Regions from separate parts of the Marinobacter sp. ST-43 genome, predicted to be linked through region 2. Evidence: riboswitches for the same ligand, from Rfam matches in the RefSeq annotation. Region 2 holds a riboswitch; the other holds the start of a gene.
The links. A riboswitch is a leader RNA that binds a small molecule or an ion and turns the genes downstream of it on or off. The one in region 2 is predicted to bind cobalamin.

Region 1: it holds a riboswitch for cobalamin, as region 2 does, so the genes downstream of both, QPL98_RS18615 (ribonucleoside-diphosphate reductase subunit alpha) here and QPL98_RS14650 (TonB-dependent receptor) in region 2, are expected to answer to the same signal.

The regions. Positions count from the first base shown of each region.
Region 1 covers NZ_JASSVO010000029.1:903-12,870, forward strand. The annotation lists gene QPL98_RS18575 (class I SAM-dependent methyltransferase) at 21-701, shown strand; gene QPL98_RS18580 (GFA family protein) at 785-1,186, shown strand; gene QPL98_RS18585 (DUF6624 domain-containing protein) at 1,277-1,822, shown strand; gene QPL98_RS18590 (HEPN domain-containing protein) at 1,913-2,725, shown strand; gene QPL98_RS18595 (VOC family protein) at 2,808-3,218, shown strand; gene nhaB (sodium/proton antiporter NhaB) at 3,816-5,321, shown strand; gene QPL98_RS18605 (ABC transporter substrate-binding protein) at 5,453-6,232, shown strand; gene QPL98_RS18610 (DUF3047 domain-containing protein) at 6,285-7,007, opposite strand; cobalamin riboswitch at 7,113-7,310, shown strand; gene QPL98_RS18615 (ribonucleoside-diphosphate reductase subunit alpha) at 7,441-10,203, shown strand; gene QPL98_RS18620 (ribonucleotide-diphosphate reductase subunit beta) at 10,231-11,289, shown strand; gene QPL98_RS18625 (AraC family transcriptional regulator) at 11,350-11,968, shown strand, end outside.
Region 2 covers NZ_JASSVO010000013.1:73,936-85,903, forward strand. The annotation lists gene bluB (5,6-dimethylbenzimidazole synthase) at 1-15, opposite strand, end outside; gene QPL98_RS14625 (cobyric acid synthase) at 12-1,481, opposite strand; gene cobO (cob(I)yrinic acid a,c-diamide adenosyltransferase) at 1,482-2,093, opposite strand; gene QPL98_RS14635 (ABC transporter ATP-binding protein) at 2,104-2,874, opposite strand; gene QPL98_RS14640 (iron ABC transporter permease) at 2,874-3,833, opposite strand; gene QPL98_RS14645 (cobalamin-binding protein) at 3,864-4,745, opposite strand; cobalamin riboswitch at 4,827-5,056, shown strand; gene QPL98_RS14650 (TonB-dependent receptor) at 5,173-7,158, shown strand; gene QPL98_RS14655 (hypothetical protein) at 7,178-8,377, shown strand; gene cobD (threonine-phosphate decarboxylase CobD) at 8,333-9,454, opposite strand; gene cbiB (adenosylcobinamide-phosphate synthase CbiB) at 9,451-10,398, opposite strand; gene cobT (nicotinate-nucleotide--dimethylbenzimidazole phosphoribosyltransferase) at 10,525-11,583, shown strand; gene QPL98_RS14675 (histidine phosphatase family protein) at 11,588-11,968, shown strand, end outside.

The sequences.
Region 1 (11,968 bases), on a different contig from region 2:
AAACAGACTAAGGAGAGCTGATGTTGGATTTAGCTAATGTAGTTCCGTGGGGGCGATCGCTAAAGGAATATCAGGCGATGTTTGAGCTATCGAATGATGACCTGAACAAGAAAATTCTGGGTTGCGGCGATGGCCCGGCCAGCTTCAATGCTGAGGCGACAGAGGTAGGATGCCAAGTCATCTCATGTGATCCGGTATATCAATTCAAGGTTGATGAAGTGCGTCACCGAATTGGCGAGGTGTACCCAGAAATCATGGCCAAGATGCAACAGGCCGCAGACAGTTATGTTTGGGACTCATTCAATAGCGTTGAGCATCTTGGCGAGGTTCGGATGGAAGCTATGTCGCGGTTCCTGTCCGATTTTGATGCTGGTTACCAACAAGGACGGTATGTGTCGGCGTCATTGCCTATGCTGCCATTCTCTGACTCCAAGTTTGATCTGGCACTCTGTTCTCACTTTCTTTTCCTTTACAGTGATCATTTAGATCGGGCGGCCCATCTGGCATCAATGCGGGAGTTATGCAGAGTTGCCTCTGAGGTTCGCGTCTTTCCAGTTGTCTCGCTGGACGGAAAAACCTCAAAGCACCTTGATTCGGTCATGGCGGGACTATCCGCTGACGGAATCGCTGTCTCGTTGCAGCCTGTTAGCTATCGTTTTCAAAAGGGCGCTACTGAGATGTTGGTGGCAAAATCGGCATAACCATTGGCTGTTGTCGGACGACCCTACGGGTCACTTCGGCACGTTCCAAATCTAAGTTTTAAATTTACAGAGTGAGATCTCTCATGGGGTTGAAGGGAAGCTGTTTGTGTGGCGAGATAAGTTACGAAATCGACTCAGTGGATATGCCAATCGTGCATTGCCATTGTCAGACTTGTCGTAAAGCCCATGCTGCACCGTTCGCCTCCACTGCGGGAGTAAAGCGCGAGAATTTCCGTTGGCTCAGAGGTAAGCGTTCTATTTCTACGTTCGAATCATCCCCTGGAAAATTACGCCATTTTTGCAAACGCTGTGGTTCCCATTTGGTGGCTGAAAGGCCTGCGCAACCCCACGTCATTGTTCGGGTAGCTACTCTGGACTATGATCCCGGTTTAAAACCAGAGGCTCATATTTGGGTGTCGCACGACGTGCCATGGCTTGAGTACGATAGGGCCTGTAAGCATAGAGAGTGGCAAGACGACATTTAACAAATCAATCGAGTTTCCGGCATGAAGGCCTGCCACCGGATGCCCCTGCCGGGGCGGCGCTTATTTGTGGCATCAACTGGGAGGGAGCCCATGAATCAGAGTCTTGCGGATGAGCTGGTCATGATGCTGTTAGAAGACCAGCGATTGTTACAGCGACTCTTCGATTCCGGCGAGTTACCGTCGGATTCCTACCATCCCCGACTGAAAGCACTGCACCAGCGCAACGCCTCCCGCCTGAAGGAAATCATCAGGGCTCACTGCTGGCCTGGTATTTCCTTGGTCGGAGAGGAAGCCTCCAAAGCCGCCTGGCTGGTGGCTCAGCATTCGGTGTCCGAGGCCGGGTTCATGGCGGAATGCGTTCACTTGCTGGAGGAAGCCGTTGCGAAAGACGACGCCGAGGGTTGGCAGTTGGCGTTTCTTCAGGATCGGGTGCGGACGTTAGCCGGCGAGCCACAATATTACGGCACCCAGTTTGATGTTGATGAAAACGGGTGGCCAACACCGTTTCCCATCAAGGATCCCGCCTCGGTTAATGAGCGCCGTGCGCAACTTGGACTTGATTCCCTGGAGGAGCGTTTAGGACAAATGACTGAGCAGGAACGGAAGCGACGTGCCAACAGCCAGCACGCCAGTTAACCAAGCGCGGCACTTGGTCGCCTTCGTCTCCATTTTGCTGCGTCGCGCTCGCCGGAACACTTTTTGCGCCTGTTCGAGGTTAGAAGCTGAATGAGCGAAAGAAGATTGAGCTACATATACAGTTTCAAGTGTGGAGATGAGCTTGAGCACGTCGACAAACTACCTGACTATGAGCAAGCCAATATCGAACGATACATTGTACAAGTAATCAGCGATTCTTTTGTTAAACCTGCAGATGAAGACTATGTGACTGCTCGGTTACTGGCAAAAAAAGGACTGCATCGCGCTTTTTTTTGGGCTGCGTGTCAAGCGCTTGAAAAATACCTCAAGGCTTTTCTTTTAATGAGGGGTGCTTCGGTTAATCGCTTCAGAGGTCATCCGATTGCCGATTTATACGCTGAAGCGTGCTCGGTAGATGCTGAGCTCTTAACCGTTGACACGAGTTTCCATTCAGCAATTAAGATTCACCAAAACGTCTCTGAGTCCATTGAAGGGTTATCTGTAGCTGAATTTATCAATGGCATTGAAATGCAGGGAAGTCCCGACAACCGCTATAACTCGTTTGGAGTTAACTTCAACTCAGGCTATTTGTTTTCGCTTGATAGCTTTGTTTTTGGCTTGCGGCAGCGGATCGGCGTGCCCCCGATAGAAGAAACTCTCAGAAAGTTTGATCAGGATCTTGTCGAGGGATTCAGCTTGTACAACCCATGGTTTGCTCCTGTGCACGTGGATCTTGCGGAAGTTCCCAATAAAGATTTCAATCTGCGCATATCTGGCTCTGTCACAACCCTGGACATTCTCACCGGTCCACATGCGCCAAATGGATCCCGATTTGTGTTGCGATGGCTCGACAAAAAAATGAAATTGCCCAGGAAAATCAGGCAGCATTTGAACAAGGGCTAATGGGCTCACAGTGATACGCGGCTAACGAGTCAAATCATACTAATGCAGATATGAGCCAGCTCCATCAGTGGCGGGGGAATGAATGGAAATTAAGTGTATTGCGGGGTTTGCGTCAATTACTAAAGATTCTGCGGCGAGTGCGTCTTTGTATGAGGGTGCGCGAGGCTTGCCGCTAGAAAAGATGGACGATTATCGTTTCATGGATACGTTCCCCGGAGCGCATCATTTCGGGGTATGGCCCCTCTCTATGGCGGCCCAGTATTGTTTTGGGCAGGAGGAATGGCCTGACCATGTTCCTGAGCCGACAGCTACAATTGAATTTGAGTTGGCGGACGCGGCTGCAGTGGACGCGGCATTGAAAGAAATGAAGGAAAGGGGTCAGGAATTCGTTCATGAAACCCGGACTGAACCCTGGGGGCAAACAGTCGCAAGGTTTATGAGCCCTGGGGGTGTGTTGGTTGGCCTGAGTTATGCGCCATGGCTTCATGAATAAGAGCTTAACCACATAGCGTTACGCCGACTGGCTTTTCAGCTGATTCTCCAAGGTTAGCCGGTTCCGCTTTGCGACAGTTTGTACCCTTTTAGGGCCTCATTGGGGGAAGCTCAGATCGTTTACTGGGAGCTTGCCAATGATAAGTTACCAACTATATTACTATGATTTTCGAGGGGTTTTGCTCTGGGTCCTTAGAAAGTTACCAACTTTATTTATCTTTATGGTTGATTAATTACTGTAAAATTGAGCTCGGGAAGGCATTTTGTTACCAACTTTATTCCGGTCCTACAGGAGCCTGCCTGGATCCGGTCCTGAAAATATCAGATCCAATATTAGGCATGACCGTCATTTGTTCAGAAAGTTACCTTGTTAATCGAGAAATCGGTTAAAATACCGTCGCCGTTTCGGCAGTAATTAAGTAGTATTACTTAAATTTCCTGTGGTGCCCGGCTCTATCTCGCCTTCTTTTTGTTATTAAGACCAAAAGCGGACTGAAATTCGTACCTTTGGACCATACTCCGGTACGTAAATATCAAGGAAGATGCGGGTCTTCTGGCGCACAATACCAACAAACCGATTTCTCAGAAGATGTCTGTAATGCCCACGACTGTTATCTCCGGCTTTACCCATAATTTCCTTGGCAAGGCACCTGTCTGGTACAAGCAGGTCATTCTGCTGTTTCTGGTCATCAATCCGATTGTCATGTATCTGCTTGGGCCCGGCGTGGCGGGTTGGCTGTTGATCGGTGAGTTTATTTTTACGCTGGCGATGGCACTGAAGTGCTATCCACTGTTGCCGGGGGGCCTGCTGGCGGTGGAGGCCCTGCTGATCGGGCTGACGTCGGCGGATGCGGTGTACCATGAGGTTCTGACCAATTTCCCGGTCATCCTGCTGCTGATGTTCATGGTGGCGGGTATTTACTTCATGAAAGAGCTGCTGCTGGTGACCTTCACCCAGATTCTGGTGGGGGTGCGGTCCAAGTCGGCGTTGTCGCTGCTGTTCTGCAGCGCTGCAGCGGTGCTGTCTGCGTTTCTCGATGCCCTGACCGTCACCGCCGTCATCATCAGCGTTGCGGTAGGTTTCTTCTCGGTCTATCACAAGGTGGCATCCGGCAAGGGTTACCAGCAGAAAGACCACAACACCAACAGCGACGACGAAGTGATTGAGCTGCACCGGGAAGATCTGGAAAACTTCCGTGCCTTTCTCCGCAGCCTGCTGATGCACGGGGCGATCGGTACCGCTCTGGGCGGCGTCGCCACCATGGTGGGTGAACCCCAGAACCTGCTGATCGCCAAGGTGGTTGGCTGGGATTTCGCCGGCTTTTTCCTGCACATGGCACCGGTGAGTATTCCGGTTTTGTTCGCCGGTCTGGCCACGTGCTGGGCGCTGGAGAAACTACGCTGGTTTGGATACGGCGGTCGACTGCCCAAGCCGGTGCGACGGGTGTTGGAAGAGTTCGCTGATAATGAAAAGGCTCGGCGCACCAAGTCTGATCAGGCGGCGCTCTGGATTCAGGCGGTGGCCGCGGTCATTCTGGTGTTTGGTCTGGCATTCCACATCGCCGAAGTAGGATTGATTGGCCTGCTGGTGATTATCCTGATTACCTCCTTTACCGGCGTGACGGACGAACACCAGATTGGCAAGGCGTTCCAGGAATCCCTGCCCTTTACCTCATTGCTGGTGGTGTTTTTCGCCGTGGTGGCGGTGATTCACGAGCAGCACCTGTTCAAACCGATCATTGATTACGTACTGGCGCTGCCTGAAGGCCAGCAGCCGGGCATGTTCTTCATTGCCAACGGGCTGTTGTCGATGATCAGCGACAACGTGTTTGTGGCGACCGTCTACATCAGCGAAGTGAAACAGGCGCTGGACGCCGGCAGCATCAGCTACGAGCACTTCCAGACCCTGGCCGTAGCCATCAATACCGGTACCAACCTGCCGAGCGTAGCCACACCCAATGGCCAGGCGGCGTTCCTGTTCCTGCTGACCTCAGCCATTGCACCTCTGGTGCGTTTGTCCTACGGGCGCATGGTGATCATGGCGTTGCCTTACACCATCGTGATGGGGGGCGTCGGTCTGTACATGGTCACCCACGCGTTCTGAGTCATGGTTTTGCATATTTCACCGCACAGTTTTCATAGGATCTGTTAACCTTCAGGTAAACAGATAAAAGAAAAGCGGTATACATGCGCAGTTGCCAACAACCCCAATCGATCCTTTCGCGCGCCTGTCTGATGGCGCTTTTTCTTGTTCTGGTTTTCTCCTATTTGTTCTATCCCACCGCTGTCCGTGCCTCAGAGGCGGAGGCTATTGTCGATAAAACCATACGGGTTGCTTATGTCGAGTTTCCGCCGGTCACTTATCGGGATGACAGGGGCGAGCCCGCTGGAGAGTTTGTGGACATCACCCGCAAGGTGGCGGCAGAGGCGGGTTACCGACTGGAATTTATCTACCTGCCGGTGGCACGCACCTACCTCTATCTGAAAAGCGGCACGATCGATTTGTGGATGGGGCTAACCGACATTCCCGCTTTAAAAGACGACATTCTCGAAAGCTGGATCAGCCCGATTCCGGTGGAACTGAGCGCGTGGTATCTGGAAGGCCTGCCGCCAGTGGATCATATGGATCGCCTGCGCAACAAAACCGTGATTCTGATCGGCGGCTATACCTACGCCGGCCTCAGAGACTGGCTGACCTCCCAGCCCGATATCCAGATTACCGAAGCACCGAACCATAAGTCCGGCCTCAATATGCTCAAGCGTCATCGCGGCGATTACCTGCTGGACTACCGGCAACCGGTGCAGGAAACCCTGAGCCGGACGACAGATGCCGAGATTCGCGAATCGGAAATGCGCAGCCGCAATGGCGCCTGGCTGTTTTCCCTGGCCAATCCGCGTGCGGCAGTTCTGCGTGAGGCCTTTGACGACGCTTACCTGCGCCTGGCCGAAAAGGGCGAAGTACCGCCGGTGCGACGGTTTCAGAAAACCTATTTGGTGCCTGGATTTCCGGAGTAGTACCGGTAAATCCGGTGGTCGGAGTACTCCCGCAGTCAGTCTTGCTGGGAGGCTATTTCAAAAGAGTCAGATCACCATACCAGGCCGTGGCCTGCTCGCCGGTGTTGTCGGCGTCGGTCATGATGGCCACGCCCACAATGGCGGGCGGTTCTTCGTCGAAGGCCTGCCGGTAATCTGCCACCAGGTCCCGGGTAACAGTCACCCATTCGCCCACCCGCGACGGCCCGGAGTTGACGGCAATCATCATGGTTTTGTCGGTGTAGGCGTTGGCGACCATGCTCTGCTCTGGTAGCTGATTGGCCCAGATGTAGTTCAGGGCGTTGCCGGGCAGGGTCTCGCCGAACAGCACTTCCACGGTCTTGCGCTTGGCCCGTTCAAAAAAGCCGGCCTTGTCCGGCTGAAACTCAAAGGCGACGTAGATGCGGGCTGGGTAGTCATCACCGGACTTTTCGCGGGCGTTGCCGGCTTCGTAGATGTTCGACACCTTCCAGCGCCATGACAGCGTGAGCGAGTCGCCGGGCACCAGCTCAACACGGGCAATCAGCCCGGAAGCGCTGGCGTCTGCGTCGGCACGGACCACCTGCTGGCCGTCGTCCGCGTCCAGGGTGTAGCGGGTGTGTGTCTCGATGTTCGGAAAGGTCAGAGGTTCCCAGCCGTCCTCCAGTGAGGCCATGGTGGAGAACCGGGTTAGCCGGTCTGTGTCTGCCCACACCGGGCTGGCGGCGAGACCGAGCATCAGGGTACTGGCCAAAAGCAGCGAAATTCTCACATTCATTCCTCAAATCCGGTGGTCTGGAGATGGACAGGCTCTGTTGCAAAAAGTGCCTTGTCTTGGCGTATTCGGCCCTATATAGTGACCGGGTCCTTGGTTAACTACCATATATTGTGATCAAACTCTGATCATCTTGATCGCAGGGTAGTCGGGAATCCGGTGAGAATCCGGAACTGACGCGCAGCGGTATTGGGGAACGAGCGTGGCAAGATGACACTGGCGCAAGCCGGGAAGTCGCCACGTTAGGCAGAGCTGAAAGGTTCACGCCCCTGAGTCCGAAGACCTGCCAGGGATCAGAAGCCCCCCATGGGTTTCTGGACTGCACCTTCGCGATTCAAGGGTGAGCAGATTGGTCAGGCCTGCCCGTATTCGGGACAAGGTGTGCCACTGCGTTCGCGAGGGTGAAACGGAACCAACGCGAATTCAGGAGAGCACCATGACAGCCACTGCCATTGCCGAACCCCCGGCCCCCGCGACCGATACCCAATCCCTGCAAGTTATCAAACGAAACGGCACCCTGGTGAGTTTCAACCCGGCCAAGATCAGTGTGGCGGTGACCAAAGCCTTCCTGGCGGTGGAAGGAGACCAGGCAGCCGGTTCCGCCCGCATCAACGACGCCGTGCACCGGGTTACCGAACAGGTAGTGCAGGCCATCAGCCGCCGCCTCAAGGCCGGTGGCAAGGTGCACATCGAAGACATCCAGGACCAGGTGGAACTGGCCCTGATGCGGGCCGAAGAGCAGAAAGTGGCCCGGGCCTACGTGCTGTACCGTGAAGAACACGCCCGCCAGCGCGCCGCGGACGAGCCGGTGGAAGCGCACCCGCACCTGACCGTGAAAAAAGCCGATGGCAGCATCGCCCCGCTGGACCTGGGCCTGATGAAGCAGCAGGTGGAACAGGCCGCCACCGGCCTGGACGGCATCAACGGCGATTCGCTGGTGGAAGATGCCCTGCGCAACCTCTACGACGGCATCGAAGAGACCGAAGTCCTGTCTGCCCTGATCATGACCGCCCGGGGCCGCATTGAACGGGAACCCGACTACAGCGCCGTAACCGCGCGCCTGCTGCTGGAACAGCTCCGGCTGGAAACAGCGGAAGCCCTGGACCTGCCCCGCAGTCTTCCGCTGGCAGAGATTTATCCACAGGCCCTGAGCGCCTTTGTTCACGCCGGTATCCGCTACGAACTGCTGGACGAAGCCCTGGCGGCCTTTGATCTGGAACGCCTTGGCAACGCCCTGAAACCGGAACGCGATCTCCAGTTCGGCTTCCTGGGCCTGCAAACCCTGTACGACCGTTACTTCCTGCACTGGAACAAGGCCCGCCTGGAACTGCCCCAGGTGTTCTTCATGCGGGTGGCCATGGGCCTGGCACTGCGTGAGGACGACCCCAACGCCCGCGCCATCGAATTCTATGAGCTGCTGTCCAGTTTCGATTACATGGCCAGCACGCCCACCCTGTTCAACAGCGGCACCCGGCATTCCCAGCTGTCGTCCTGCTACCTGACCACGGTAGGCGACGACCTGGAGGGCATTTACGGGGCCATTCGCGATAACGCCCTGCTGTCCAAATGGGCCGGTGGTCTGGGCAACGACTGGACGCCGGTGCGGGCCCTGGGCTCCCACATCAAGGGCACCAACGGCCAGAGCCAGGGCGTGGTGCCGTTCCTGAAAGTGGTCAACGACACCGCCGTGGCGGTGAACCAGGGCGGCAAGCGCAAGGGCGCGGTCTGTGCCTATCTGGAAAGCTGGCACCTGGATATCGAAGAGTTCCTGGAACTGCGCAAGAACACCGGCGATGAGCGCCGCCGTACCCACGACATGAACACCGCCAACTGGGTGCCGGACCTGCTGATCGAGCGCATGCGCGAAGACCGCGACTGGACCCTGTTCTCCCCCAGCGATGTGCCAGACCTGCACGACCTGTACGGCAACGCCTTCCGTGAGCGCTACCAGCACTACGAAGCCCTGGCCGAGCAAGGCAAGATCAAGCTGTTCAAGAAAATTCCGGCCAAACAGCTGTGGCGCAAGATGCTCACCGTGCTGTTCGAGACCGGTCACCCCTGGATCACCTTCAAGGACCCGTGCAACCTGCGCTCCCCGCAGCAGCATCAGGGCGTGGTGCACAGCTCCAACCTGTGTACCGAAATCACCCTGAACACCAGCGCCGATGAGATTGCGGTGTGCAACCTGGGTTCGGTGAACCTGGCTGCCCACATCAAGGACGGCGAGCTGGACGTTACGCGCCTGGAGCGCACCGTGAACACCGCCGTGCGCATGCTCGATAACGTCATCGACATTAACTTCTACGCCGTGCCCCAGGCGCGCAATTCCAACCTGAAGCATCGCCCGGTGGGCCTCGGCCTGATGGGCTTCCAGGACGCCCTGTACCAGCTGGGCCTGCCGTACTCCAGCCCGGAAGCGGTGGAATTTGCCGACGTTGCCATGGAGCAACTCAGCTACTTCGCGTTGCGTGCCTCCGCCACGCTGGCGGGTGAGCGGGGCGCCTACGACACCTACGACGGCTCGCTGTGGAGCCAGGGCATCCTGCCGATGGATTCGGTGGGCCTGCTGAAGAACAACCGCCGGGACGGCGACCTGTCGCTCAATACCCTCAGCCGCCTCGACTGGACCCCGGTGCGGGAGCTGATTGCCAAAAATGGCATGCGCAACAGCAACGTGATGGCCATTGCTCCGACCGCGACCATTTCCAACATCGTGGGCGTGTCCCAGTCCATCGAACCGGCGTACCAGAACCTGTTCGTGAAATCGAACCTGTCCGGTGAGTTCACCGTGGTGAACCCCTCGCTGGTGCGTGATCTCAAGGCCGAAGGCCTGTGGGACAACGTGATGGTGAACGACCTGAAATACTTCGATGGCAGTGTGCAGCAGATTGACCGCATCCCCGCGGAGCTCAAGGCCCGCTACGCCACCGCATTCGAGATTGACCCGCGCTGGCTGGTGGAAGCGGCGGCCCGGCGCCAGAAATGGCTGGACCAGGCCCAGAGCCTGAACCTGTACATGGCCGAGCCCAGCGGCAAGAAGCTGGATGCCCTGTATCAGCTGGCCTGGGAGCGTGGCCTCAAAACCACTTACTACCTGCGCTCCCTGGGGGCCACTGGCGCCGAGAAGACCGCGCCGGTGTCGGCGCCACAGCCGCAGGTGTGCAGCATCGACAATCCCGACTGCGAAGCTTGTCAGTAACCATTTACTTATTTGGGAGGCACCCACATGCTGGACTGGGACGACGAACCAAAAGCGCAAACCGCTGCCGCCGCCACCGGCGGCCCGGCGCCCGTGAATGTCGACGACAAGCGGGTGATTAACGGCGAGACCGACATCAACCAGTTGGCACCGTTCAAGTACCCCTGGGCCTGGGAGTACTTCATGAACGCCAACAAGAACCACTGGACGCCGCTGGACGTGAACATGGCGCAGGACGTTCACGACTACCACCACCGGCTGACGCCGGCGGAAAAACACGTGTACGAGAACGTGCTGGCGTACCTGACCACCTCCGACATCCTCGCCATGCGCAACATCGGCCTGGCGGTGATGGAGAAGATGAGCGCGCCGGAACTGCAGATCTACCAGGCTCGCCAGGTGTACGAGGAAGCGCTGCACACCTGGACCTACCAGCACTGCATCGAAACCCTGAACCTGGACCAGAGCGAGATCTACAACCGCTACCGCGTGGTGCCGGAGATCAACGGCAAAATCCAGCTGGCCAACCGCCGGCTGGACGCCGCCATGCGCTCCGACATGAACCTGCGCAACCCGGACGAGCTGCAGGACTTCGTGATGTCCTACCTGTTCTTCGCCGCCGTGTTCGAAGGCTGCTGGTTCTACAACGGCTTCAGCCCCATCTTCGCCCTGCAGCGCCGGGGCCTGATGCGGGGCACGGGTGAACAGTTGCAGTACATCCTGCGGGACGAAGCCATGCACTTCTCCTTCGGCCTGAAAGTGGTGAACCAGATTCTCGAGGAAGAGAAAATCACCCTGGACCCGAAAGCGGTGCGTGAGATGTGGGACGAATCCGAAGCTGCGGAGATGGCCTACGCCAACTACGTGCTGCGGGACCCGATCCTGGGTTACTCGGCGGAATACCACAGCGAACAGTTCCGCTTTGTGGCCAACCGCCGGGCCCGTACCGTGGGCCTGGAAGAACCGTTCCCGGGGGCGAAGAACGTGTCGCCCTGGCTGGACGAGCAGGCCACCCTGCGCAAGGAGAAGAACTTCTTCGAAACCCGGGTGATCGAGTATCAGACCGGCGCGCAGCTGGAGTGGTAAGATTCTGCTAGGCTAGTGCCATACGCACTGGCCTGGCCGATTTGCTTTGAGGCAACCACCATGACCGACCCTCGCACACCCATCTTCTGGCGCGACGCCCGCATGCCCCATGTGGAACTGCGCAAAGTCGAGGATGGGCGCGAGGTCTGTTATGCCCTGCACACCCACCGGCACTGGTCGATCGGCGCCATCACCGGCGGTGAAAGCACGTTCCTGTACCGCACCGACCAGCACCACGTGAGCGCCGGCACGCTGGTGTTGATGAACCCGGAATGGCCCCACGCCTGCAACCCCATTGATAACCAGCCCTGGGCGTATCTGATGCTGTATGTGGATACCGCCTGGCTGACCCGGCTCAGATTTGAAGCGGGCTTATTGCCCAGCGAAAACTGGCAGGATCTGGACACGGCAGTGATCACCGACCCCCGCCAGTACCAGGACTACTGCACCATGGCCGATTGCCTGCTGGACCCGGGCCGGGATTTGCTGGAAAAGCAGAGCCGGGTTGCCGAGTATCTGCTGGACCTGATGCAGAGCCTGGCGGAAGCGCCGGCCCGGGGCATTCCGCGCCCCTCTGGCACCCTGGCCGCGGTGGCTGAGTACCTGGACAGCCACTGTACCGACGAGGTATCGCTGGACGACCTGTGCCGGCTCAGTGGCTACAGCCCGGGGCATCTGG
Region 2 (11,968 bases):
ATTCGGGTTACTCACAACTGCAACAGCCTCCTTAACCGGTCTGTGTCCAGGCACTGCTCCACCTGATCGGCCAGGCGATCAAGTTGCTGCAGACGGTGACGCTGGTAGTCCACCGACTGCTCGCCCTGTGCTTTAAGGCCTGCCCAGGCCAGAATGGCATGGCAGGCGGCTGGCTCGTCGAAGACGCCGTGGATATAGGTACCCGCCACCTGGCCATCCGCACTGACGGCGCCATCCGGCCTGCCTTCCAGCTCTGCAAATGGGCGCACCAGCGCGGCGCCTTCGGTGACACCGTTGTGCATTTCATAGCCTTTCAGAGCGCCTGTCACCGCCGTGCTGGCAACATGAGAGGTCAGCCCGCCATTTACCATTCGGAGCTGCTTGCCCGGCACCATACGGGTAACCATTTCGAACAGTGCCAGGCCCTCGGTAGTGCCGGCTTCACCCTCCAGCCCTTCCGGGTCTTCCACTTTTAGCCCCAGCATCTGGAAGCCGCCACAGATACCCAGTAGCTTGCCGCCATACCGCAGGTGTTTCTGGATGGCCTTCGGCCAGCCTTGTTGCTTCAGCCACTGCAGGTCGTGCCGGGCGCTTTTGCTGCCGGGCAAGATAATCAGATCCGCTGGCGGAATGGGTTCATCCGTCCCCACGAACACCAGGTCAACGCCCGGGTGGAGTCGCAACGGATCAAAATCATTGTGGTTGCTGATCCGCGGAAATACCGGCACGACCACTTTCAGGGCTCCGGCCTCACTGATGCCGGCGGCACTGACGCTGTCTTCGGAGTCGATCACCAACCCGTGCAGGTATGGCAAAACCCCGAACACCGGCTTGCCCGTGTGTTCCGTCAGCCAGTCCAGCCCGGGCTCCAACAGCGCAATATCGCCCCGGAACCGGTTGATGATAAAACCCGCCGTCCTGTCCCGCTCACTGTCGGAAATCAACGCCAGCGTACCCACCAGCTGGGCGAAAACCCCGCCCTTGTCGATATCCCCTACCAGCAACACCGGACAATCAGCAGCTTCGGCAAAACCCATGTTGGCAATGTCGTTGGCCCGCAGGTTGATTTCCGCGGGGCTGCCGGCGCCTTCGGCAATGATCACGTCGTAACGGGCACTCAATGCCTTCCAGCTGGCCATCACCGAGGCCATCGCCTGCGCCTTGTAGGCGTGGTAATCCAGGGCATCCATATTGCCATGGACCTTGCCCCGCAAGATCACCTGGGCCCCGCAATCGCTCTGGGGCTTCAGCAACACCGGGTTCATGTCACTGTGGGGCTCCAGGCCGCAGGCCAGTGCCTGCAACGCCGTGGAGCGGCCAATTTCGCCACCATCCACGGTGACCGCACTGTTCAGGGCCATGTTCTGGGGTTTGAACGGTGCCACCGACACCCCCTGACGCGCCAGCCAGCGGCACAGGGCCGCCACCACCGTGGTCTTGCCAGCATCCGAGGTGGTGCCCTGCACCATCAGGGTGGGCATTTACAGCTCCACGCCCTTCTGGGCCTTGATACCCTGATCCTTGAAGGCGTGCTTGACCACACCCATCTCGGTGACCGTATCAGCCAGATCAATCAGTTCCTGCGGAGCCCCGCGCCCGGTGACCACCACATGCTGCATTTCCGGACGGGCCTGCAGGTCGTCCAGCACCCGGTCCAGATCGATGTAGTCGTACTTCAGCGCGATATTCAGTTCGTCCAGCAGAATCAGGTCATAGCTGTCGTCTTTGAGCATGTCAGCTGCGACTTCCCAGGCATCGGTTGCGCTCTTCACATCCTGTTCCCGGTTCTGGGTGTCCCAGGTATAGCCCTGGCCCATCACGTGGTAGGTCACGTTCGGCAGGCTCCGGAAGAACGCTTCCTCGCCGGTGCTGAAAGCGCCCTTGATAAACTGGACGATGCCCACTTTCATTCCATGGCCCAGGGCCCGGGCGACCATGCCGAAGCCGGAACTGCTCTTACCTTTGCCAGGGCCGGTGAGCACCAGCAACACGCCCTGTTCTTTCTGGGCACTGGCAATGCGCTCTTGCATGATTTTCTGTTTGGCGGCCATGCGCCTGGCATGGCGTTCGGGGTCTTTGGCGCGCTCTTTCACAGGATCTCCTTCAGTCGTTCGCCGGAGCAAACAGGCGAATGTCATCTTTATTCAGCTCAATCAGTTTCTGGTCATAAAGGCCTTCCAGTGCGTCGCGCACCAGCATCAGCTCTGTCGGCCCCCAACAGGCTTGGCCGTCCGGGTACAGCAATAAAACATGAGTGCACCATCGAGCGGCCAGATTCAGGTCGTGCAGGCACATGAAGATGCTCTTGTCGCGCTGGGCACAGACACTCAATAGCCGCATCACCTGGACCTGATGATGCAAATCCAGATGGTTGGTCGGTTCATCAAGCAGCCATACAGCAGGATCCTGAGTCATCAATGTGGCGATCGCAACGCGCTGTCGTTCACCGCCGGACAAGGTATTCAGCAAACGCTCCCCAAGCTCACCAACGTCCAGGGCGTCAAGCGCGGCTTCTGCCCGACGGATATCCTCGGCCTGTTCACTTTGCCAAACTGACAACCAAGGATGGCGACCAATCAATGCGGTTTCGAGTACCGTGGCAGGAAAGCTGTCTTGTCGCTCCTGAAATACCAACCCCAGCTTCCGGGCCAGTTCACGCCGGGGTATGGCAGCCAACTCAACATCATCAAGCCATACTTCGCCACACCGGGGTGCTTTCAGTCCTGCCAGGGTATGCAATAACGTGGTTTTCCCCGCTCCGTTCGGCCCCAGAACCCCCCAGATCTGTCCAGGAGCCACGTCCAGGTTCAGCTTCGCACCGTTCGAGCGCCCGGGAATATCGATGATCAGCTCGCGAGCAGAGAGAATCGTCATCATCGGCTCCGATGAAGCAGATAAAGGAAAGTGGGTACGCCTAGCAAGGCGGTAATCACACCCACCGGTAGTTGCTCGGGTGCAATCACAGTCCGGGCCAGAGTATCAGCCAGAACCAGCAAGGTGCCGCCTGCCAGAGCACTGGCCGGCAAGATAACCCGCTGATCATTCCCCAGCACGAGACGCAGCATATGGGGCACAATCAGGCCAACAAACCCGATGCTGCCCACCGAGGTGACCGCCGTTGCGGTCAGCAGGCTGGCCAACAGGTAGATACTCCATTCCAAAGGGCGAACAGACACCCCCAGAGCCGCAGCCTGCAATGGTCCCCTCGCCAGTACATTCAAGCTACGAGCCAGTGGCAGCAAGGCAATAACCGCAAGCATCAGCACCACGATGGAGGGCCAGGGCAGACGTGCATAAGACACATCGCCCATCAGCCAGTACAGCATACCCGGCAACTGATGAGCGGGGGTGATGGCAAGCATCAGGGTAATGGCCGCTCCCCAACCAGCGGCGGTCACCACCCCGGTAAGCAGCAATCGCGATGGGGTCCAGCTGCCGGTACCGTGGGCCAGCCCAAACACCAGCAAAGTCGCAAACAGGGCGCCAGCAAAGGCGGCGCCAGACACCAAAACCATGCCAGCCCCCGCAAGCATGGCCAGCAGCGCACCGGTGGCAGCACCACCGGACAGCCCCAGAACATAGGGATCGGCCAGCGGATTTCGCAACAATACCTGCATCAATGCCCCGGCGATCGCCAGCAAACCACCAGCAGCAAACGCCGAGAGCGTCCTGGGTAAACGAAGATCAATCAGAAGGGTTCGATCCAGCGTATCACCCTGCCCGAGAACAACCTGCCACAGATCACCGGGCGGGATAGTTACACTGCCGACGGCGAGGGAAAGCGCACAAGCCAGTGCCGCAATAACCGTCAGTATTGTCAGCGCTCGCATCATTCCCGGTCCCTCAAGCGGATCCTTGTGTTATTACAACCGAGCACGCGCCATATCCAGTTTCTCGCAAACCGTGCGCGCTCCATCCAGCAAACGCGGCGTGGGGCGTGAAATGGGCGAGGCCGGAATGATAAACAAATTATCCGCCGCTACCGCCGCCATCGCGCCAAACTCCCTCCAGCGCTCAAGGCTTGTATAACTGTTGCCGTCTTCATCGGTGCCGCCCGACAGGATGGCTTCGGGGTCACCGGCCAGAACATCTTCCGGCCCGATACGCGGCACCAGGCGAGCCATCTCGCCAAAAATATTCTGGCCACCGCACAAAGAAATCACCTTTCCGATCAGATGCTCATCATTGATCGTCATCAAAGGCTGATCCCACACTTGATAAAACACACGAACGGGTTCACGCCCCCGATATTGCTTGGCCAATGCGGCAATTCCCTGTCGAAACCGGGCCGCCTCAGCATAACCCTCAGACTCTGTACCCGCGAGCAACGCCAGCCTCTCCAGCACCGAGGACACACCTTCAAACGTTCGTGGCTCAATCGCAAAAGTGGCCATGCCAAGCTGATTGAGCATAGCGACCTGCTCAACCGGATTACCAGACACCCAGGTAACCACCAGATCCGGCTTAAGAGCGACCAATGCCTCCAGGTCAATCCGGGTATGGCTCCCGACATTGGGCAACATTTCAGCCTCCGGGGGATAATCGCTGTAATCAACAACAGCGATAACCTGCTCACCAGCACCGGCGGCAAACGCCAGCTCCGTCGCCCCGGGGGATAGTGTCACGATGCGCTGGGCAGGCCCGGGCAAACAAAGCTCCACTCCGTTATCGTCCGTGGCACAGACATCAGCCACCACATGGCTGGAGAGCATCAGGAAAAGCACGAAAACCCGAATGACTATCATGAGACCTCCTGAGCGTTGGCTAACTCTGAACTATTTGTCATTTATTGACGACCTCTTGGCCACACCGTAAACTCTCACTCAAATTTTTTATCCGTAGCAGGTGCCCACCTCAAGCGCGACAACTGTTCGACTGAGCGATGGGTGAAACTGGGAAGTTCGGTGAAATTCCGACGCTGCCCCCGCAACGGTATGCGGTACGAGAGGAATGGCCCTGAGCCAGCCACTGCAGCAAAACGCTGTGGGAAGGCATCCTACTCTGGCAAGAATGCCAGCCGCAAGCCCGGAGACCGGCCTGCTACCGGCTATCAGTGCTTTTGACGGAGGGTCAGAACACGGAGCAGGCGTATATGCCTCTTCTCTTTTGGTAGCTGTTCAGGCAACCAGAAACCGCAACAATGCTGGTTGCAGACGCAGAGAAATACAGCCGGTGCCCATCTCCCTGATGAAGAAAATCGTTATCTCCATTTTTTCGCTGATGGCCACCAATGTCATCGCAGAAGATACACTTCCTTTTATCGTGGTGGAAGCCACTCCCATCAACGCCGCCAGCGATGTAGACCCCAGCCAGGCGACAGGCCCCGTGCGCGTTCTGGATCGGTCCAGCATCGAAAACCGGACCGCTTCAGTCGCTGACGTTATTAGCGATCAGGCCGGCGTCCAGATCCGACAAAGCGGCGGACTGGGAAGCGCCTCGTCAGTGTCCATTCGAGGATCGACCTCGCGGCAGGTACAGGTTGTTCTGGACGGTATGCTACTGAACGATCCGGTCACCGGCGGTGTTGACCTCGGCAAACTGTCGTTAACTGATGTCAGCCGTATTCAGGTGTACCCCAGTGGAGCCCCGGCACAGCTGCCTCAGGCGGGCATCGGTGGTGTGGTGGTACTGGAAAGTCTTGGCAAAGACATCGAGGATGCCACCAGCATCAATGTCGGCGCTGGTTCCTTTGATACTTACCGAACCGGCCTCTTCAACAGCGGCAGCCACGACGATTTTTACTATTGGGTGTCGCTTGATCGACAAACCAGCAATAACGACTTTGAATACCCCAACCTCAGTGACTGGTTCAATCCGAATGATGGTGATAACACCAAGCGGCGCAATGCGGATTATCAACAGGATGCTGTCAGCACGAAACTTGGCTGGGAGATCAGCCGGACAGCCCAGGTCGACGCTCTGTTCCAATACACCCATTATGAGCAGGGTGTGCCAACCATCCAGAACTGGCGGGACAACGATGCGTCTCTGGCGAACGAAACTTTTCGCCTACAACTTCAGGGTCAGGAACGTGGATGGTTACAGGGCAAGCTGCACTCCAGCCATCGCCTGATTGTCGGCGATATCACCGAACACTACGACAATACCAGCGGCCGGGTAGGTCTCGGAGTCTCCGATGTAAAAACCGACACACAACAGCTTGGGCTGGTGAATACCCTATCCGCTTTACTCGGCAACCACACCATCACGCTGAGCGTTGATACCACCCGCTATGACTACCAGCAAGACGACAGACAAGACCCAGATCCTCGGGATGAGCGGGAACGCTTCCAGGCTACCGGGTCACTCTCACACGCCTGGCAGAGTCGCGATAACCGCTGGAAAACCCAGGCCGCCATTCGTCAGGTACACGTTCGGGATGAATCAGACGAATCACTTGGAGACGGAACCACCCAGGCTACCCGTTCCCGAGACAATTACACCAGTTGGCAGCTCGGCCTGACCCATCTGGTTGATAACAACTGGACACTCTCTGGCAACATTGCAAACAACGTGCGCGTTCCTACCCTTCAAGAGCTATACGGTCAGCAGGGGCTGTTTATCGGCAACCCGGACCTGCAGCCGGAAGAATCGATGAACTACGACCTGACACTGCGCACAGACCAGGGCTGGGGGCATGCCGAAGCCACGGGGTATTTCCGGGTGCTCGACCCTGCGGTGATCGCAACCTACGATGCGCGCGGCGTCGGCCGTTATCGCAACCTGGAAGCCGAGGTTTATGGCGTGGAGCTGGATGCGGTTTTCTCCATCACCCCCGCCTGGTCCCTCTACGGCAATGCCACGGTACAGGAGTCGGAAAATACCGACAAGTCAGTGCGCACGCGTTTCGAAAAGCGGTTGCCGGGTATTTATCACGAATCGTTTCTTGCCGGTACCCGCTGGCGTTTCAGGCCATTCCAGATCGACCTGTCCTATCAGGTGGACGATGAACTCTATTATGACTCCGCCAATATCCTGGAGGCTGATGCCAGAGAGACGCTTAACGCAACGGTGCAATGGCAACGGATCTGGCCGGACAAGAGCATGACTGAGGCACGACTGGAAGTTCGCAACATCACCGACGAAATCTACCAGGATTTCAATCGGTTCCCTGGCCCCGGACGCGGCTGGTTTATCAACATCAAGCATTCCCTCTAACCATTACAAGGGTTATACCATGAACCACACGGAGCTATTTTCACTGCGCCAAGGCACCCTTGCTGCGCTTGCACTGACCATCGGACTGACCGGCTGTGGCGGCGATTCCTCATCTTCAACAAAGGATCCGGTGATTACCGAGAACTTTGGTGTCGTGGCCACGGCGGCCGATGACTACACCTCGGGTGAGGTAGAACTGGTATCGATACAAGAAACCGGAATGGAAGCTTCGGGCGGTTACTTCAGCGGCATTTCGGACATCACAGTGAATGGCTATGGTCAGCACTATTACCTGATCAGAAAGTTCTTTGGCGATCAGGTATTGAAGGTCGACATTGAAAACCCCGGGAAAGAAGTCTGGGAAGCCAGCACTTTGGAAGCCGGTGATCAGGGCAGCGCCAACCCGTACCAGATCGTCTTTGCCAATGAAGCCAAAGCGTACCTGCTCCGCTACGGAAAAAACGAGGCATGGGTTGTAAACCCTTCCGCCAACAGGGCTGAGGACTTTTTCACCGGCAAAACCCTGGATCTGAGCGTCTATGTACCCGCAGACAGTCAGGGCGATGTAGTTCAGATGTCAGCGGGTGCTGTCGTCAACGGCAAACTGTTTATCACCATGCAACGGCTCGATAGCAATTACAGCCCCACCAATGACGGATACGTTGCGGTTTTTGATACCACAACGGACACAGAAATCGAGACCAATGCCAGTGCTACCGACACAATGAAAGGCATCCCTCTCATTGGCCGGAACCCTTCCAACATCCAGCACGTTGATGGCATAGGGCTGGTCGTTACAAATCTGGGAGGCTTTTCCGCGCCCTTCAACGGCACAAGCCTGGATATCATTGATCCTGAGACCTATCAGGTTTCTTCAATGATTCCAGATGCCGACATAGAAACTCAGATCAATGATGCCGTCATCATCAGCCCGACTGAAGGATACATCCTGAACTACGCAGGCTGGCAGAGCATCTCACTACAGTCCTTCAATCCGTCCGAGGGCGCAACCTCCCTGGCTACGGTCAACAATCTGACCGGAATGGACTTCCGAGATATCGAACTGAGTCCTGAAGGCCGCCTGTGGTTGGCAGATGCCACTCTGTCGAATCCGGGCGTGCGGGTCATCGACCCTTCCGACAACAGTCAGGCCGATTTCATTGAAACCTCGCTGCTACCCATCGCGATCAGCTTCGGCACGGTGGTCGCCAATCCTTGACCTCGACAGCGGGCGGCTTTGGTGGCCGCCCGCCCAGTGCCCGACCAGGCGCTCTAACGCCTGTTCCAGTCTTTGCCATTCCTGCTCAGTGCCCGGAAGTCCGACTCTGATTGCAAGGGGATTCTCGAACAACCTCACCAGAATACCCTTCTGCGCCAGTTCGCGGTGAAAGTCCTTAGCCCAGGCGTGTCTCAGATAACGGAACAGAATCGTGCCGTCACTGAGACCAAGCCCTGACTCAGACAACAGCTCCCCCAATCGTTGGCTCTGGTGTTCAAGCAGATCCCTTGTCTGCTGCTGCCAGGCTCTATCCTGAAGCATTTCCGCCATCATATAGCGCGCTGGTCCGCTCACGGGCCAGGGGCCCAGCTCAGATCTCAAAGCTCTGCCTGTCTCTGCCTCAGCTATCACAGCGCCTGCACGAAGCCCCGCAAGACCGAAGAACTTGCCCATGGACTTGAGGACGATCACTCCTTTCAGGGCCCCCGCAGCTATCAGGCTCTGTTGGTCACAAGCCGGCAAAAAGGCCTCATCAACTATTAGCCAACCTTGCCGCGCTCGCAGACGTTCCCGCCAAACCAGCAACTGTTCAACGGGGATCAGCTGCCCGGTCGGATTATTCGGCTGTATCCAGACCACCACATCCACAGAATCCAGCCATGCCAGCTCCGCTTGCATTGTCGCCTGTTCAGGAATCGCCACCACGTCGAAACCCGCTCGCCGCCAGGCACGACCATGCTCACGATAACCGGGCATGGGCACGGCCACCCGACCGAAACCATGCTTACGGGCACGAACCGCTGGCAGGGCCATGATCGCCGCTTGGGAACCCGCTACGGGTAGGCAGCAGGCACGCTCCGGTGCCCCGGCCCAGATACGGATAATCTCTTCCAGCCCATCTTCCGGCTCCGGCAGCCGTTGCCATACCTCCGCCGGAATTGCCGGAACCGGCCAGGGCACAGGGTTAATACCGGTGGAGAGATCCAGCCATTGTTCCGGAGGAATGCCCCAGTGCTGAGCCGCTGCCCTCAGGCGACCTCCATGCTCCGGCAAATCAGCACCATCGAACGCTGTCACCCGATACCTCCTGACCAGAACGCATTCAGACTTGCGGCCAAGGCCAACAACACCAACAGCCACAACATCACGCCACGCTGAACCAGGGAAATCGCGCCCTCCACGGTTTGCGCCGTGGCGCCTTGCCCGCTGCCCAGCAGCGGTCGCTGCTTCACGCCACCGGAATACGGCGCCGGGCCGCCCAGTGTGACACCGAGCGCGCCCGCTCCTGCTGCCATCACCGGGCCGGCGTTCGGGCTGTCCCAGGCCTTGGACTGTTCACGCCAGCATTTCACGGCCAGCCGGGTATTGCCCAGCAACGCATAGGTCAAAGCAGTTAGCCGGGCAGGCACCCAGTTCATAGCATCATCGAGCCTGGCGGCGCAGCGCCCGAAATACAGATATCGTGGCGTCCGGTAGCCCCACATGGCATCCAGCGTGTTCACCAGGCGGTGCAAAACCAACCCGGGCAAGCCTGCGAGCAGGTACCAGAACAAGCTTGAAAACACAGCATCCGCGCCGTTTTCCAACATGGATTCCGAAGCGGCGGCGGCAACGCCTTCGTCGGTCAGCGCTGCTGCATCCCGGCTGACAATTTGCCCAACCGCGAGCCGGGCCCTGGCACCATCCCCGCACGCCAACGCAGTCGACACCGCCCGGCCATGTTCCGCCAGCCCCCTTAATGAAATGGCAAGCCAGACACCGGCCACCTGAGTGAGCAGCCACAGCCAGCCCTCCAGCAGGAATTGCAGCAAAATTGCCAGCACGACGGCTGGCATGACCGCTACCAGGGTCGCCAGCACCCCCCGCCACAGGCTTTGTATTGCGACAGCTTGCTGACCATTCAGGCGTTGTTCCAACAGGGATGCCCACCAGCCGAAACCCACCAGCGGATGCCATCGCCGGGGCTCACCCATCAACCAGTCCAACAAAACCGCCGCACCGCACACCAGCACTGCAACCACAAACGTATCCAAAGCCGGTCTCCCTGATTCAATTGCCGGCAAGTCTAACCGACCGGTCACGAAACTTGACAGCCTTGCCTCCCGGTTAGACCATCCTCGGTTTTCCGCCCACAAGGACCCATCGCCATGGCACTGCCCGACAGCTGGCTCACGTCTCCCCCACGGCCCTCGGTTCAGCACACAGCGCTTGCCGCCGAGCGTCAGCAGGTGCTCACAAAGCCACCCGGCTCTCTCGGGCAGCTGGAACAGCTCGCCATCAGTCTGGCGGGCCTGCACGGCACCGACAGACCCAGCGTTGATCCGGTGCGAATGGTGGTGTTTGCCGGCGATCACGGCGTTTGCGCTGAAGGCGTTTCCGCCTTTCCTCAGGCTGTCACCGCCCAGATGATCGCCAATTTTGCCAGCGGCGGCGCCGCCATCAGCGTGATGGCCGAGGAACTCGGTGCCAGTCTGGAAGTGGTCAACCTGGGTACCGTTGGCGAAGTACCGGAATTACCGGGCGTCATACATCAGATTATCGCCCCTTCCACGGCCAACATGGCAGATTCGCCAGCCATGTCCTCTCACCAGGTTGAATCCGCGCTCTCCAATGGCGACGAAGCCGCCAGGCGTGCTGCAAACGTTGGCTGCCGCCTGTTTATTGGTGGCGACATGGGCATAGGCAACACCACCAGTGCTGCAGCACTGGCCTGTGCCCTGCTGGGGCAGCAGCCCACCACCCTCGTTGGCCCGGGCACCGGGCTGAACTCCGAGGGCGTTGCCCGCAAGGCGAGGGTGGTTGAAAACGCGTTGCAACGGCATGGTCCCGACCGTGATCCGCTGATGGTACTGGCTTCTCTTGGAGGCTTCGAAATAGCCGCACTGACCGGCGCCATCCTGGGCTGCTCCGCGCGCCGGATCCCGGTTCTGGTGGACGGTTTTATTGTCTCAGTCGCTGCACTGGTGGCTGTGCATCAACAACCGGCTGCGCGCGAGTGGCTTCTGTTTGCGCATCGGTCAGCCGAACCCGGCCACACTGCCGTGCTGGAGGCACTTGATGCCTCGCCGCTTCTGGATCTTGGCATGCGCCTGGGCGAAGGCAGTGGCGCCGCCGTTGCCGTTCCCCTGTTACGCGCCGCCTGCGCGCTGCATAACCGGATGGCCAGTTTTACCGACGCTGGCGTCAGTGACAAAGCGGAAGAATAGCCCTATGACCACCACAGTAATCGACCTGATACGCCACGGCGAACCGGAAGGCGGCCAGATGTTCCGGGGCAGTAAAGACGACCCCTTGAGCGACACCGGGTGGCAACAGATGATAGCTGCCATCGCCGAGGGTGATCAGTGGGATGCTATCGTCAGTTCACCCATGCAACGATGCCAGCGTTTTGCCCAGCAACTGGCCGAGGAACACAGAATTCCACTGCATATCGATAAAGATCTGCGGGAGATTGGCTTCGGTGAGTGGGAAGGGTTGACCGCTGGGCAGATCCAGGAGCGCTATGGGGATCATCTTAACCACTTCTGGCAGGACCCCATCAACTTCCTCCCCCCCGGCGGTGAAGCTGTGACGGATTTCTACCAGCGCACT